Regions from separate parts of the Flavobacterium sp. TS_SC_5 genome, predicted to be linked through region 3. Evidence: riboswitches for the same ligand, from Rfam matches in the RefSeq annotation. Region 3 holds a riboswitch; each other region holds the start of a gene.

Region 1 (5,247 bases), 540 kb from region 3:
GAAGAATCGTCGCACCAAAATTTGCTATTTCATTGGCTTCGTTAAACGACAAATGGTCAATTTTTTTTGCATCAAGCACTAAGTCAGGATTTGCGGTATATATTCCGTCAACGTGAGTGTAATTTTGTAATTCGTCCGCATTTAAGTAATTCGCAATCAGCGAAGCCGTGTAATTACTGCCGTTTCTTCCTAAAGTGGTGGTGTCATTATTATTGTTCGAACCAATAAAACCTGTAATAATATTTACCGTTGTCCCGTTATTCTGCTTGAAATAATTGATGACATTTTTCTTCGAAATTTGTTCTAAAGGTTGTGCATCACCAAATTTCGAATCGGTTTTAATCAATTCTCTGGTATCTGCAAAACGGGCATTTATTCCGTTTTCAATCAAGATTGCCGTCAATAATTTTGCCGAAAGTAATTCTCCTTTAGATAAAACCTGGTCTTTAATTTTGTTGCTGTAATCACCAGTTAAACTAACGCCTTCAAATAATTTTTCCAAAACATTGAATTCTTCAGACAAATCCACGTTCTCATCTTCATCTTGTTGGTATTTCTTAAAATCCTCAAAAAGCGGTTTATAGTCTTTATTAGTAGCCGCAATATTTAATATCTCTTCCAATTCATCCGTAGCATTTCCTCTTGCCGAAACCACAATTGCAATTTCCTCTCCTTGATTTACTTTATCGGTAATAATTGCAACAACCTTATTTATTCCGTCGCCATTTGATAAAGATTTACCTCCAAATTTTAATATTTTCATTGTGTTGTGTTTTTTGGCTTAGAATATATCCTTAAGCAAATTGTGTAATTGTTTGTATTCTATCAAAAAAGCATCATGTCCATGAATGGAAACAATTTCCTGATAGCTGACATTATCTTTATATTTTTTCAATTCCTCATACGTTGCTTTATTTTCATTTGCCGTAAAAAACAAGTCTGAATTGATTCCGATAATATGAATATCAGCTTCAATTTTTGACGTTATTTCTTCAAACGAAGCACTATTTCTGGTAATATCTATCGTCTTCAAAAGTTGATTCATCATTTTATAAGACGAGATTTGAAAACGTTTTTGTAATTTTTCCCCATGATGCAACAACCAACTTTCCACATTGAAAATGGCTAATTCTTCATTAGTTGTTCGCTGAAATTTGGCAGTAAAAGATTCCGGAGTTCTATAGCAAAGCATAGCATGAGTTCGTGCATCTTCAATAGGTTTCGAAGAATTTTTCAAAATTTGTTCCTGCAAAAAGCAATTGGCAATTAACCAGTCTGTCGATTTCCAATCGGTTGCAATAGGAATTAAATGTTGCGTGATTTTTGGTTCCAATGCAACCATTTCCCAAGCAATTCCTCCACCAACAGAACCGCCAATAATAGAATATAGTTTTTTAATTTCAAGAGACCGAATCCCTTCAATAAAAATTCTGGCAATGTCTCTTGTATTAAAATCCGAATAATTCTCAATGACAAAACCATCAAATCCATTTCCGGGAACATTAAAAGCAAGTATCGTATATTTTGTAGTATCTATAGTTTTGTTGGTACCAATTAAATCATTCCACCAACCATTTTCTCCCACAACTTGTGAATTTCCGGTTAAAGCATGATTGACCAAAACGATTGGTGCGGTATGCAATTCAGGTCCGAAAACTTGAAAACTTAAGTTTAAGACAGCATAAAAAGCGCCACTTTCGGTGGTGAAATTTTGTAATATGATAGATGTTGGTTTATTTTCCAATTTCAAATCTTTTATGATTTTTGACTTGTGTTTGGAAATATTAGAAAGAAAGCTAGGAGTTATCTAGACAAATTCTTAGTGTTATCTTTCCACGATGAGCGTGGTAGAATGCAGCACCTTCTTCGATAAATCGAAGGGTTGCTAAGGCTTCATCGGGTCTAATCCCTCGTCCTTTCTTTATAACATTTCAATACGGTTGTGAACTTATAATTGCAAATTAAGGACTATTTTTTGTAACAACCAAATTTTTATGCGCAATCGATTTTTTTGTTTGGTTTAAATAAAAACCTGAAAACAATAAACATTAGATTGTTATTTTGACGAAGCATTACAAACCAATTATAGTTATTACCTCGTCAAAACAACAATTTTAAATACCTTTTTGAGAATCTCAAAACCGAAAATAAATTCGGATTTCTTAAATAAAAAGCGCTTCATTCTCTTGTGAATACATTAAAAAAAGCAAAGAATTAGGGACTACTTTCTGTGCCAAAGCGTCGTTTTTTGAAATTTCAAATCTAGGATGAATCAATTCATTTTTTGGATCGTTCTCCTTTTGTTTTTTATTCCTGTTGTTAATCCTTTCTAATAATTGGAATGTTTTTGGAAAATACTTAGTTGTGCTCATAATTTTTAGATGTTAGGTTTTAATTCGTTGTTGGTTTTATTCGCATTATGTTTTTTAAAATTAAAATATATTCTTAAAAAAAACCCTTTTAGATGTATATCCAAAAGGGTTTTAAGTTGTTTGTAAACTTATACTTTTGGAATCAACAGACGCAAATACACATAATGGCATTGGCAGCAATCATGGTATTGACAGTTGAATTATTTGTAAACTGGAATTTTAGGTTATTCATTTATATTTTATATTTCTGTACTATTATCTCCGTTGTATTCAAAAAAAAAGCTTCCCGTTATCTGGGAAGCTTTTGCTATATAATTTAATTTAAAATTATGCAATAAGCGACCCTCAGGAATTATCCTGCGCGACTTTAAACATATTACAAATATTAAATTTCATCTTTTACTTTTTATATACCCAAATTTGCAAATTATTTTTTAAAAATCCAAATAATTTTCAAAAATTTTCATCAAAATCCTATTGCTATTGTTTTTGGTAAGCAATAGAACCTGAAAAAACATTTATCCGCAAAAAAAAGTTAAGATTAATTTGCAATTCAAAATGGTTTCATACATTTGCACCCAAATACAAGAGGAAAAATTTGAACTGATTGCAACCTCTTCATAATGAAACAAATTCATTATGGATGCTGAAAATTTTTCAGTAGAAAAAATGCTAAAGCAGGAACTCTCCTTTAGTCCTTTTCAGCAATTATTTTTTCTCGCTTAATTTAAAAATAATAACTATTATGGCCTATTTATTTACGTCAGAATCTGTAAGCGAAGGACATCCAGACAAAATTGCAGATCAAATTTCGGACGCATTAATTGATAATTTTTTGGCATTTGATGCTGATTCAAAAGTAGCTTGTGAAACTTTAGTAACAACTGGTCAAGTAATTTTGGCTGGTGAAGTAAAATCAAATACATATTTAGATGTACAACATATCGCTCGTGAAGTAATCCGAAAAATTGGTTATACGAAAAGTGAATACATGTTTGAAGCCAATTCTTGTGGGATACTTTCTGCTATTCACGAACAATCTGCTGACATTAATCAAGGTGTTGACAGAGCAAATCCTGAAGAGCAAGGTGCAGGTGACCAAGGAATGATGTTTGGTTACGCTACTAATGAAACCGAAAATTATATGCCATTGGCACTTGATTTATCTCATAAATTATTGAAGGAATTAGCTGTTTTAAGACGTGAAAATAATGAAATTACGTATTTGCGTCCGGATGCTAAATCTCAAGTAACTTTAGAATATAGCGATGACAACAAGCCAACTCGTATTGATGCTATTGTAATCTCGACGCAACATGATGATTTTGACGAAGAAGCAACAATGCTTGCCAAAATCAAAAAAGATCTTGTTGAAATTTTGATTCCAAGGATTATTGCAAAAAATCCAGCGCATGCTCATTTGTTCAATGATGCAATTCAATACCATATTAATCCAACTGGGAAATTCGTAATTGGAGGACCGCATGGAGATACTGGATTGACAGGAAGAAAAATCATCGTAGATACTTACGGTGGAAAAGGTGCTCACGGTGGTGGTGCTTTCTCTGGAAAAGACCCAAGTAAAGTAGACCGAAGTGCGGCGTATGCTACACGTCATATTGCTAAAAACTTAGTTGCTGCGGGTGTTGCTGATGAGATTTTAGTTCAGGTTTCCTACGCGATTGGAGTTGCTAAACCAATGGGGATTTTTATTGATACCTACGGAACTTCAAAAGTGAATTTAACCAATGGCGAAATTGCTAAAAAAGTAGAAGCTATTTTTGATATGCGTCCTTACTTTATTGAGCAACGTTTGAAATTAAGAAATCCAATCTACAGCGAAACTGCCGCTTACGGGCACATGGGACGTACTCCTGAAACAGTTACTAAAACTTTTTCTGCTCCGGGTGGAAACGAAAAAACAGTTACTGTTGAATTGTTTACTTGGGAAAAATTAGATTTTGTTGATCAAGTTAAAGCTGCTTTTGGATTGTAAAAGGTATATATTCTATTGTAAAATGCCATTTCGATAAAATATCGAAATGGCATTTTACATCTTAAATTAACGAACTCTACCTTTAAACTCTAAGTTAATTTCCTCTATCGAATTACTGATAACAACTACTTTCCTTGATAGGTTTCCTTTTTTACTTGGTATACATTGAATATTAATCATTCTATTTTGACCAGGAAAATTTGACTTATTCAAAATAGTTCCTTTAAAGAGAACATCATAATCGCTTTTTAATTCCGATATCACAAAATGTTTCGTTGATAAGTTGATTAAATTATATTTTATTTTAATGGTATCACCTAATTGAATACTGCCAAAATCTATGAGTCTATTTTCCCTTTTAGTTTTTACATATTCACTATATGTAGTCTCTATTTCAACATGCATTCCTATATAAATAATCAAAATAAAAGCAAAAACAACAATCAAATAACGTTTCACTTTATTGTAAATCATCTTTGAATTTTTACTTTAATTTTAAAACTAACATCGCTTCCAATAGTATTATTTGTCAAATATCTTAATTTCTCATTAGACCACTCGTGAGAATACTTAGTGTTTTTAGACCATACTGGAATTTGAAAATTTGGAATTTTCTCAGAAAAAGTAAATAAATCAGTAACGGACTTATACAAATTTTTAATTTGCTTAGACTCGATTGTATTTTCAACAACATCTCTCTCTACAACAATCAAACTTACACAAAGACCACTTTTAGTAAATGGAATCTTGTACTTTTCAAAATTAAAATAAAATCTTGACAATTTGCCTTTAGTTTCACTGACCACATTCACAACTTCAATAAGATCACCAGGTGTACCAGTAGAAGCATTATATTCATAAAAATTAAAAATATAATGC
Region 2 (5,247 bases), 520 kb from region 3:
GCTTTGCGTTTCATCTTAAATGATTTTGAAGAAAACGGAAACGGACAATCGTTCTTGAATTATTATGATGCCAAAGGCGAAAAATATTTCTACGAATTTTTGAAACCATTAGCCGATTTGACTAATCTTACCGAAGCTGATTTTGTAGATTGGGGAAATGCTGATAACTACGTAAAAGCGGTTGGAGTTGGAGAATGCGCCGGTGTTGTTATTGATTTAGTGGCTACCTTATTATTGGAAGCTAAAGACAAATTAACTTTCGCGCAAGAAGCTTTCGAAGAACGAAAATGGGCAGATGCGATTTATTTAGCGTATGCAGGTTTCGTAAATGGTGCCAAAGCATTATTATTGGCTGAAAACCAAAAAACAAATCACCAAGCTGGAATTATCGATTTGTTTGATATAGTTTTCGTAGCAACAAATATCATTCAATTGAAATCATCATTAAGAGATTTAGTTTACCAAATCAATCAGAATGAACCTTCTGCTGAATTTGCACAAAATTACATTCAAGATGCAATTGTCTTTTTTGAAGCAATTGAATCGTATAGAGAAAAAGACTTAGCCGATGCTTAAAAAGATACAACCAATAGTAACCCTAGTGGGTGCGGGTCCAGGTGATCCGGATTTACTGACAATCAAAGGGGCAAAGGCACTGGCTGAGGCCAATGTCGTTTTATATGACGCTTTGGCAAACGAGGAAATTTTAACCTATGCTCCTAAAAAAGCAATTAAAATATTCGTTGGAAAGAGAAAAGGCTGTCATGAATATACGCAAGACCAAATCAATCAATTAATTGTAGATAACGCGCTTACTTACGGACATGTGGTTCGGTTGAAAGGTGGTGATCCATTTATTTTCGGTCGTGGCGGTGAGGAAATAGACTTTGTTGAAAGTTTTGGGATACCTACATTTGTTGTACCTGGAATTTCATCGTCGATTGCTGTTCCTGCTTATCAAGGGATTTCATTAACCAAAAGAGGTGTTTCAGAAAGTTTTTGGGTAATTACGGGTACAACGTCCGATAGAAAATTATCAAATGATGTGGTTTTAGCTGCGCAATCATCGGCAACAGTTGTGATTTTGATGGGAATGAGCAAATTGTCACAAATTGTTTCTTTGTTCCAAAAAGAATCTAAAGGAGAAACTCCCGTTGCGATTATTCAAAACGGAACTACTGCTCAGGAGAAAATTGGTGTTGGAACAATCAATACAATTCAACAGGTTGTAACGGAGCATAAATTAAGTTCGCCTGCCATAATTGTCATTGGAGAAGTAGTAAAAGAAAGTAATAAATTGAAAGGATTTTACGAAGAATTCATAGTATCGGAAATAAGATAAGAATGGAAAGAAATGAATTATATCCTGTTTTTTTAAAACTACAAAACCTGAATGTGTTGATTGTGGGTGGCGGAAATGTGGGTTTAGAAAAGTTGTCATTTCTTTTGAAATCAAGTCCAAACGCTAATGTTGAGGTGGTGGCACCAAAGTTTCTTCCAGAACTGGAAAGCCTCGCTGCGAAACATCCTTCGGTACAATTGACTTTTAGAAAATTCAATCGATGGATGCTTCGCAAACGCCATATGGTTATTGCTTGTACGGATGATTTGAAAGTCAATAAAAGGATTTATGATTTATCCAGAAAAAGATATTTAATTTGCAATATTGCGGATACTCCGCCATTATGTGATTATTATTTGGGTGGAATTGTAACCAAAGGAAACGTGAAAATTGCGATTTCGACCAACGGAAAATCACCAACAACTGCCAAAAGATTACGGGAGTTATTTGAAGAAATAATCCCGGACGATATCAACAAAATGGTCGAAAATCTAAATGAATATCGCAAAACGCTAAAAGGGAATTTCGAAGAAAAAGTTCAAAAAATGAACGAAATAACCGAGTCGTTGAAGAATAAAGATTCAAGAGAATAGCATAAAGAACAAAGAATCCGACTGATATTTATCATTTAAAGTCATAAAAATCAGTTGTTCATTTGCAATTAAATAGTTTAGCACAATTACATTACATAAAGAATAAAAAAATGATTAAAACAGACATACTAATAATAGGAGCGGGACCTACAGGTCTATTTGCCGTTTTTGAAGCAGGATTATTAAAATTAAAATGCCACATTTTAGATGCTTTGCCACAAGCGGGTGGACAATTATCTGAATTATATCCTAAAAAACCTATTTATGATATTCCAGGTTTCCCGGAAGTATTAGCCGGAGATTTAGTTGCTAATTTAATGGAACAAATCAAACAGTTTGAACCGGGATTTACTCTTGGTGAACGTGCTGAAACAATCGAAAAACAAGAAGACGGAACTTTTATTGTGACTTCTAATAAAGGAAAAAAATTCCATGCTCCTGTAGTAGCAATTGCGGGTGGATTGGGAAGTTTTGAACCACGAAAACCATTGATTGAAGACATCGAATTTTACGAGGATAAAGGAATTAAATACTTTATCAAAAATCCAGAGAAATTCAGAGATAAAAAAGTTGTAATCGCTGGAGGAGGAGATTCAGCTTTAGACTGGAGTATTTTCTTGTCGAATGTAGCTTCTGAAGTGACTTTGATTCACCGTAGAAACGAATTCAGAGGTGCTTTAGATTCTGTTGAAAAAGTACAGGAATTGAAAAACTCCGGTAAAATAAAAATGATTACGCCAGGAGAAGTTGTTGGCTTGAAAGGTGCTGAACATTTAGAAGGAGTTGTAATCGAGGAAAATGGCGCACACCGAACAATTGAAACGGATTATTTTATTCCACTTTTTGGATTAACGCCAAAATTAGGTCCTATCGGAGACTGGGGATTAGACATTGAAAAAAATGCCATCAAAGTAAATAATGCTTTGGATTACCAAACGAACATTCCAGGAATTTTTGCCATTGGTGACGTAAATACCTATCCTGGGAAACTGAAATTAATTCTTTGTGGATTCCACGAAGCAACATTAATGTGTCAGGCAGCTTACCAAATCATCAATCCGGGTAAGAGATATGTATTGAAATACACTACAGTTTCCGGTGTTGACGGATTTGACGGAACTCGCAAAGAAGCTCCAAAAGCCGTAGTAAAAGCCATAGTTTAACAACTTAGCACAAACTAGTTAAAAATTAAAGCGCTAATACTTGCAAGTATTAGCGCTTTGTCTTTTCTTTGCACTGTTCCTATATTTATTGAAAGTTATCACGAAAGGCGGAGGGAAAGACCCGATGAAACCTTAGCAACCCTTTATCTTTAAAGAAGGTGCTACATTCTACTTTGTACTGAACAGTTTCAGTATTTAAGATAGATAACACACGAATACTCACTCAGTATTTCTCAAACCTTTTCTTGACAACATTTATTTTTAGCCCACTGAATTAATTTCAGTATCAGGAGCGAACAATTGGCGTTTTTTTGCCAATACCGTTCCCGCTTTCCGTTGCAATCTTTTACTTTTTTAAACAAAAAAAGTAAAAGGATTTTCACTTCAAACAAAGTTCACTGAACTCCTATGAGAATAGAAATTAAGTGAAGTAATCGGGGCTAAAGAGCTTAAATAGTGAACTTTTGTAATTAATAATAAGCGCTTAATACTTAGTATTTTGCGAGAATAAAACAAAAGATGTCAACTATTCAAAAAGCCATTAAAAAAAACATACTCGTACTCGATGGAGCTATGGGAACCATGTTGCAACGCTATAATTTTTCCGAAGAAGATTTTCGAGGCGAACGTTTCAAAGATTTTCCGCATTCCTTGAAAGGGAACAACGATTTATTGTCACTCACGCAACCACAAGCGATTCGTGCCGTTCACGCCGCCTATTTTGAAGCAGGTGCTGATATTGTTGAAACCAATACTTTTTCTGGAACCACAATAGGAATGGCAGATTACCATTTGGAAGATTTGGTGTATGAACTCAACTACGAATCAGCAAGAATTGCCCGTGAAGTAGCCGATGAATTCACCGCCAAAAATCCGGACAAACCTCGTTTTGTTGCGGGTTCAATAGGGCCAACAAACAGAACGGCAAGCATGTCACCAGATGTAAATGATCCGGGTTATAGAGCCGTAACTTTTGATGATTTACGAATTGCCTACAAACAACAAGTAGAAGCCTTGATTGACGGAGGAAGTGATTTGCTTTTAGTAGAAACTATTTTTGACACCTTAAATGCCAAAGCGGCGCTTTTCGCAATCGAGGAAGTCAAAGACGAACGTAATATCGATATTCCAATAATGGTTTCCGGAACGATTACGGATGCTTCAGGAAGAACACTTTCCGGTCAAACTGTAGAAGCTTTTTTAGTTTCGGTTTCACACATTCCGCTGTTGAGCGTAGGTTTTAATTGCGCTTTGGGAGCTGATTTGCTGAAACCTTATTTGCAAACGTTGTCACAAAACACTTCATTCAACGTGTCGGCGCATCCTAATGCAGGATTACCAAATGCTTTTGGAGAATACGATGAAACACCAGAACAAATGCAAGCTTTCATCAAAGAATATTTAGACGATAATTTAGTAAATATCATAGGCGGTTGTTGCGGTACAACGCCAGAACATATCAAGTTGATTGCGGATATCGCCAAAGATTATAAACCAAGGGTTTCGACGGCAACAATGTAATTATAGAGACACGATTTATCGCGGCTGACTATTAAGTAATGTGTATATTTATGAGATAACGGTGGTATTTTGACCGATCATCAACAAAACAAAACAGTTGCATTTATGAATATCAGAATAGGTGACGAGCAAAAAGATTACGACAAAGTTTGGGACATCTTCACAAATGTTATATCAACAGGTGATACTTATGTTTTTGACCCCAATACTCCTAAAGACACATTGCATAAAAATTGGTTTGCAGATTATATGGACACTTTTGTTGCAGTAGACAATAATGACGAAATATTTGGTACTTATATTATTAAGCCTAATCAAATTGATTTAGGAGACCATATCGCTAATTGCAGTTATATGGTAAAACCTAAATATCACGGCAAGGGAATAGGTAAAATTTTATGCGAACATTCAATAAAGTTTGCAAAGAACAAAGGGTATTTAGGAATTCAGTTTAATATTGTTGTAAGCACAAATACAAATGCGGTAGAACTTTGGAAGAAATATGGATTTAAGATTATCGGAACAACGCCAAAAGGATTTAGGCATAAAAGCTTAGGATTTGTGGATACTTATATAATGTTTAAAGATTTGCAGGATGGCTAATGCTCTCCCGCTAGCACGAGCAGAA
Region 3 (5,247 bases):
ACATACTTGCTTTTGGTGCGCATCCTGATGATGTGGAATTGGGTTGTGCAGGAACCATTTTAAAAGAAATCTCTTTAGGTAAAACAGTCGGCATTATTGATTTGACCCGCGGTGAATTAGGAACTCGTGGTTCGGCGGAAATCAGGGATCAGGAAGCGAATGCAGCTGCAAAAATTCTTGGTGTTTCAGTGCGTGAAAATTTAGAAATGCGCGATGGTTTTTTTGTCAATGACGAAAAACATCAAATGGAAATTATAAAAATGATTCGTAAGTATCAACCGGAGATTGTTTTGTGTAATGCGATTGATGACCGCCATATTGATCATGCAAAGGGAAGTAAATTAGTATCAGATGCTTGTTTTTTATCTGGATTAACGAAAATTGAAACTTCATTAGAAGGAGAGAAACAAACGGCTTGGAGACCCAAATTAGTTTACCATTACATACAATGGAAAAATATTGAGCCGGATTTTGTGGTTGATATTACTGGCTTTACTGATAAAAAAATTGAGTCAATTTTAGCCTACAGTTCGCAGTTTTATGATGCAAATTCAAACGAACCGGAATCGCCAATTTCGAGTAAAAATTTTCTGGAAAGCCTGAATTACCGTTCCAGGGATCTAGGAAGGCTCACAGGAGTAGATCATGCGGAAGGTTTTACTGTAGAAAGATATTTGGCAGTCAATAGCTTAGCAGATTTGATGTAAATTTCGAGTAATTTTTTGAAAAAAATATTTGCAGAAGTAAACTTATGTCGTATATTTGCCACCGCTAAGCAAATGGTGGTTGTAGCTCAGTTGGTTAGAGCATCGGTTTGTGGTACCGAGGGTCGCGGGTTCGAGCCCCGTCTCCCACCCAGAAAGCAAAAGCTTCGAAGAAATTCGAGGCTTTTTTTGTGGAATAAAGTGTCGTGACGGAAACCCCCATAAACACAAGCCTTATCTCCATTTTGACATACTTACTAAACCAAAAAGTGACTGATTAATAAGTTCAAAGATACGATTTTATATTCTTTCCTCAAACTTGTTTTCCATTAAGTATACTGCCACTTTTGCGCCACTAATAATTGTTCCTTTTTATCAATAAAAGCATTTCAATTCCAATCCAACAATAAAATAGTCTTTTTTACTTCAACTCAATGAAGTTTCTTTTTCACGCTCCTCCCCAATATCATTTCCAATCCTATATATTAATATTTACCCTACTAGATTACATCATTAAATCATCATTATACTATGTTAATTGTTCCTATTCCTTCTTCTTTGACATTTGCCAGAATGTAGTATTTACTTAATCTTATTTTTTGCTGAGCTTTTATTGTGCGCTCTTATTTTATATTGTCATGAATAATTTTATATATCAAAAAATTTCCCATGTTTAATTTGAAAACCTATTTGTCTATAGATTTGAAAATGAAATTGATTAAAATTAGACGGGGGTGGGGGTAAAAACTATTTATCAACGCCCCCATATGGTACTGGACTACATAGTATTGTATCTGTAAAACTTTTTAGACTTAATAGCATGGCGTATTGTTTTAAAATCCTACATAAATTATTAGCTGATTTTCTCAATGACTGTAATTTTCAATAAAAAACCGCCAATAAAATATTTATTTAAGCACTTATTTTCTCCTATTTTAAAAATAAAATAGTTAAAATTTTCTTAATTTTTACTCATCTTAACTAGCGTAAAACTTAAATAACTGAATTATAGTTATTTGTCTTTTTTTTATTTTAAACTAGCTTAGTTAGCTTAAAAACAATTACTTAGCTATTGCGTATGTCCTTTTTTTGACGTATATTTGCCTTGTAAAATTAATAAAAATCACTAAGGAATAATAACAAATAATGTATCCAGAATTCTGCTAAAACAGAATACCAACCTAATTTATCATACAGATTTTTAAAAGGTGGTCAAATGATACGGGCATAATGTCAAATAAAGGCTAATTGTCAAATAAAAAAGTATGAAAATGAAAAAAAACCACTTCTCAGAAGGTGTATGTATTGTTCATATACATTTCAAAAAAATTACACAAAATCAAGTAAGCTACCAAAACACAACTTTTCAATTTTGTTTTAGCTTAATCTTTTCAATTTATCTTTATTTCTTTTACTGGGTTGGAAATCTTCATCTTTTTTGACGTACCCTTTTACTTCGGCAAAAAAACCCACGAAATCTTATTCGTGAATGAGGGAATATGCCAAATAATTAAACATTAAAACATTAAAAACAAACAACATAAGCGATGTAGCCACATTGTAACGGCTGCGCTATGTCTAAAATTTAAAAAAAAATGAAAACTTATAATATATTAAAACCCAAAAAACTAAACCTTGAATATTTGGTAAATAAATACCAACCTGATTTTAAATTTGATTTTGAACGTGCCTATCTAATCATTCATTTAGTGATAATATTAGGTCACGAAAGGGATAATTTGAAAAAGGTGGGATTGCATTCTAAACTATTGGAACGAATAATTGGTAGGGATTACCACAAATACATCAGATTTTTACTTGATAATAACAGTGGAACTGGTAATGTATTGAAAGGTTCTCGTTATAATGTTGGCAAAAATCCGTTTGAGTATCGGCTAACTGATTATTATTTTGATGGAGGTTTTGAACTCTATACCATCAAAGATTACAAACTAATCAATATGTATAAGCAAAAATTTGTAAACCCCTCAAAAAATGAGGCGATTAGACTTAATTATTACTTTCTAACTAAGTATTTCAATAATGGGAAATTAGCCGTTTCTAGCCCCTCTGATGCGATAGAAGAAGCAAATGCTCAAGAGCAAAAAAAACGCCTTAGGAATGCCAAAAACATAGTAAATATAATGAATGGAGAACATACAATGACATTAAAAACTAATACTGATGGGAGAGTTCACTCAAACATTACAAGGCTGTCGAAAAAAACCCGTAAATATTTACAGTATCAGGGCGAATTTTTGGCGGAGGTCGACATTTCCTCTGCTGTCCCCTTCTTTCTCTATGTAACTATGAACTATTACCTAAATAATAAATTAAGTAAATTAACCGATTATCAGTATTCTAATAGTATCATTTATATCTTCGATAAAATCACGGGAGACCTAGATAAAACGGAGCTTCAGGAGTTTGGGCATGCTGTTAAAACGGGTAAGCTTTATGAGCAATTTAGCAACTTGATTTTAGACCAATCTTTTTATGAATCCGAGGGAAAGGACTATAAAAAAGTATTGAAATATTACCAATACAAATTCAATAAGCAGTTTAACCATTACTTCGATGGTGACATTAAAGAACTTAAAAAATTTGCTAAAAAGGGGCTACTGTCAATGTTATTTGCGAAATCTAGTTCTTACAAATTTGAACAATTAGTATTTAAAAAGTTATATCCAACTATTCATAAATTTCTAAATGAATTTAAAGATGTTCAAAGCGAAGAATTAAATTGGAATCTAAAAAACAGACATAAAAAATTGTCTTATTTGTGTTTTCAGTTTGAAGCAAAGGTTATGATAGATAATATAGCCCGAGAATATGACAAACTACAGAAAGGTAAGATTCCAGTTTTTACGCTCCACGATTGCATATTGACCTCAAGTAGCAATGTGCGTGAATTAAAAGAATTCATGGAAAGCAAGTTCAAAGAATTACTTGGAGAATCACCAAACTTAACAGTAGAGTACTCTGAATTAGATACTAAAAATCAAATTGCTTCATAGAAGATTAAGTCACAAATAATTTGTTTTTTATCTAGCCAAGTGATGAAAAACGGCTTCGTATTTTGTCACTCATCAACTATTTTAAGTCTTTTAACAGGCTTTATAATTCAAAAAAACTACCAATAAATAAAAATATTAGAAGAATATGCAATTAACAAAAGAACAATACGACATTGTCTACTCAACTGGTGATATCAAAATAAATGCTGTTGCGGGGTCTGGAAAAACTACAACCATTATTGAGTATGCAAAGGCAAGACCAAAGACGAGCAAAATCCTTTATCTAGCGTTCAATAAGTCTGTAAAAATGAATGCGACCAAAAAATTTATTAAAAAGGATTTAGACAATGTAAAGGTGGAAACAGCTCATTCACTTGCTTACCAGTACATTGATGTCAAAAATAAATATAAAGTAAGAAATCAAGATTACAAAACACATGAAATTGCTGAAATACTTGGGTTGGATGGAAATGGAGAAAAACATGCTAAATACATTGTTGCTAACCACATCAATAGGTTTATTGCTTACTTCTGTAATAGTGAAAAGACCCACCTGCAAGATTTGAACTATTTGGAAATTGTGTCAGACTCAAATGAAAAAGCATTGGTGTCTAATTTATACCACCACATTGAAGAAAAGGCAAGTTTGCTTTTGAGGATGATGGATAGAGGAGAAATTGAAATTACTCATGATTTTTATCTTAAAAAATTTCAACTTTCAAATCCAGAACTTAATTACGACTATATTCTTTTTGACGAAGGACAAGATGCATCTGCAGCAATGCTTGATATTTTTTTAAAACAGAAAGCCACAAAGGTGATTGTTGGAGACACTCACCAACAAATTTATGGATGGCGTTTTGCCATTAATTCTCTTGAAAAAGTAAACTTTAAGAACTTCAATCTATCCACTAGCTTTAGATTTAACCAAGACATAGCTAACGTTGCAATGGAAGTACTAAAATGGAAAGAATTAATTAATTTAAAAGCATCTTCCCAAATTATAGGCAAAGGCATTGGAGAAAAAACAATATCCAAAGCAGTAATTGCTAGAACAAACCTAGGACTATTAGCAAAAGCTGTTGAATATGTGACAGAAAAGCCAACGGTTAAAAATATTTATTTTGAAGGTAACATAAATTCATATACTTACGCAGAAGAAGGTGCTTCTCTCTACGATGTATTAAATCTTTACAATAACAAGCACAGATTAATAAAAGACGAACTTATCAAAAAAATGAAAAACATTGAGGGTCTTGAAGAATATATAGATAAGACTAAAGATGTTCAACTTAGAATCATGGTTGAAATTGTCAAGAAATATGGGAATAAAATTTATGGTATTATAGAGGCAATTAAAGAAAAACATATTGGAGATAATGATAAGGAAAATGCTGAAATTATTTTTTCAACTGTTCATCGTTGCAAAGGAATGGAATATGATTCTGTTGAAATTGTGGATGACTTCATTTCGCAAGAAAAATTGGAGTGGGTTACTACTAGCAATAAAAGTGATGACCTAAAAT

What was found. Region 3 has a riboswitch for S-adenosylmethionine ahead of AC0J6S_RS09250 (hypothetical protein). Riboswitches for the same ligand answer to the same signal wherever they lie in the genome.
Region 1: linked by a shared signal. The riboswitch ahead of AC0J6S_RS06755 (alpha/beta fold hydrolase) and the one ahead of AC0J6S_RS09250 (hypothetical protein) in region 3 are both predicted to bind S-adenosylmethionine.
Region 2: linked by a shared signal. The riboswitch ahead of AC0J6S_RS06820 (homocysteine S-methyltransferase family protein) and the one ahead of AC0J6S_RS09250 (hypothetical protein) in region 3 are both predicted to bind S-adenosylmethionine.

The regions. Positions count from the first base shown of each region.
Region 1 is NZ_CM149588.1:1,543,172-1,548,418, reverse strand. It holds gene thrA (bifunctional aspartate kinase/homoserine dehydrogenase I) at 1-763, opposite strand, end outside; gene AC0J6S_RS06755 (alpha/beta fold hydrolase) at 782-1,744, opposite strand; SAM riboswitch class I at 1,823-1,930, opposite strand; gene AC0J6S_RS06750 (hypothetical protein) at 2,163-2,372, opposite strand; gene metK (methionine adenosyltransferase) at 3,118-4,368, shown strand; gene AC0J6S_RS06740 (DUF1573 domain-containing protein) at 4,435-4,842, opposite strand; gene AC0J6S_RS06735 (carboxypeptidase-like regulatory domain-containing protein) at 4,839-5,247, opposite strand, start outside.
Region 2 is NZ_CM149588.1:1,558,081-1,563,327, forward strand. It holds gene AC0J6S_RS06800 (nitrite reductase) at 1-576, shown strand, start outside; gene cobA (uroporphyrinogen-III C-methyltransferase) at 569-1,342, shown strand; gene AC0J6S_RS06810 (precorrin-2 dehydrogenase/sirohydrochlorin ferrochelatase family protein) at 1,345-1,935, shown strand; gene AC0J6S_RS06815 (NAD(P)/FAD-dependent oxidoreductase) at 2,046-3,098, shown strand; SAM riboswitch class I at 3,191-3,309, shown strand; gene AC0J6S_RS06820 (homocysteine S-methyltransferase family protein) at 3,618-4,619, shown strand; gene AC0J6S_RS06825 (N-acetyltransferase family protein) at 4,725-5,222, shown strand.
Region 3 is NZ_CM149588.1:2,079,119-2,084,365, forward strand. It holds gene bshB1 (bacillithiol biosynthesis deacetylase BshB1) at 1-707, shown strand, start outside; tRNA gene AC0J6S_RS09245 (tRNA-His) at 782-857, shown strand; SAM-I-IV-variant riboswitch at 1,848-1,955, shown strand; gene AC0J6S_RS09250 (hypothetical protein) at 2,300-3,721, shown strand; gene AC0J6S_RS09255 (UvrD-helicase domain-containing protein) at 3,867-5,247, shown strand, end outside.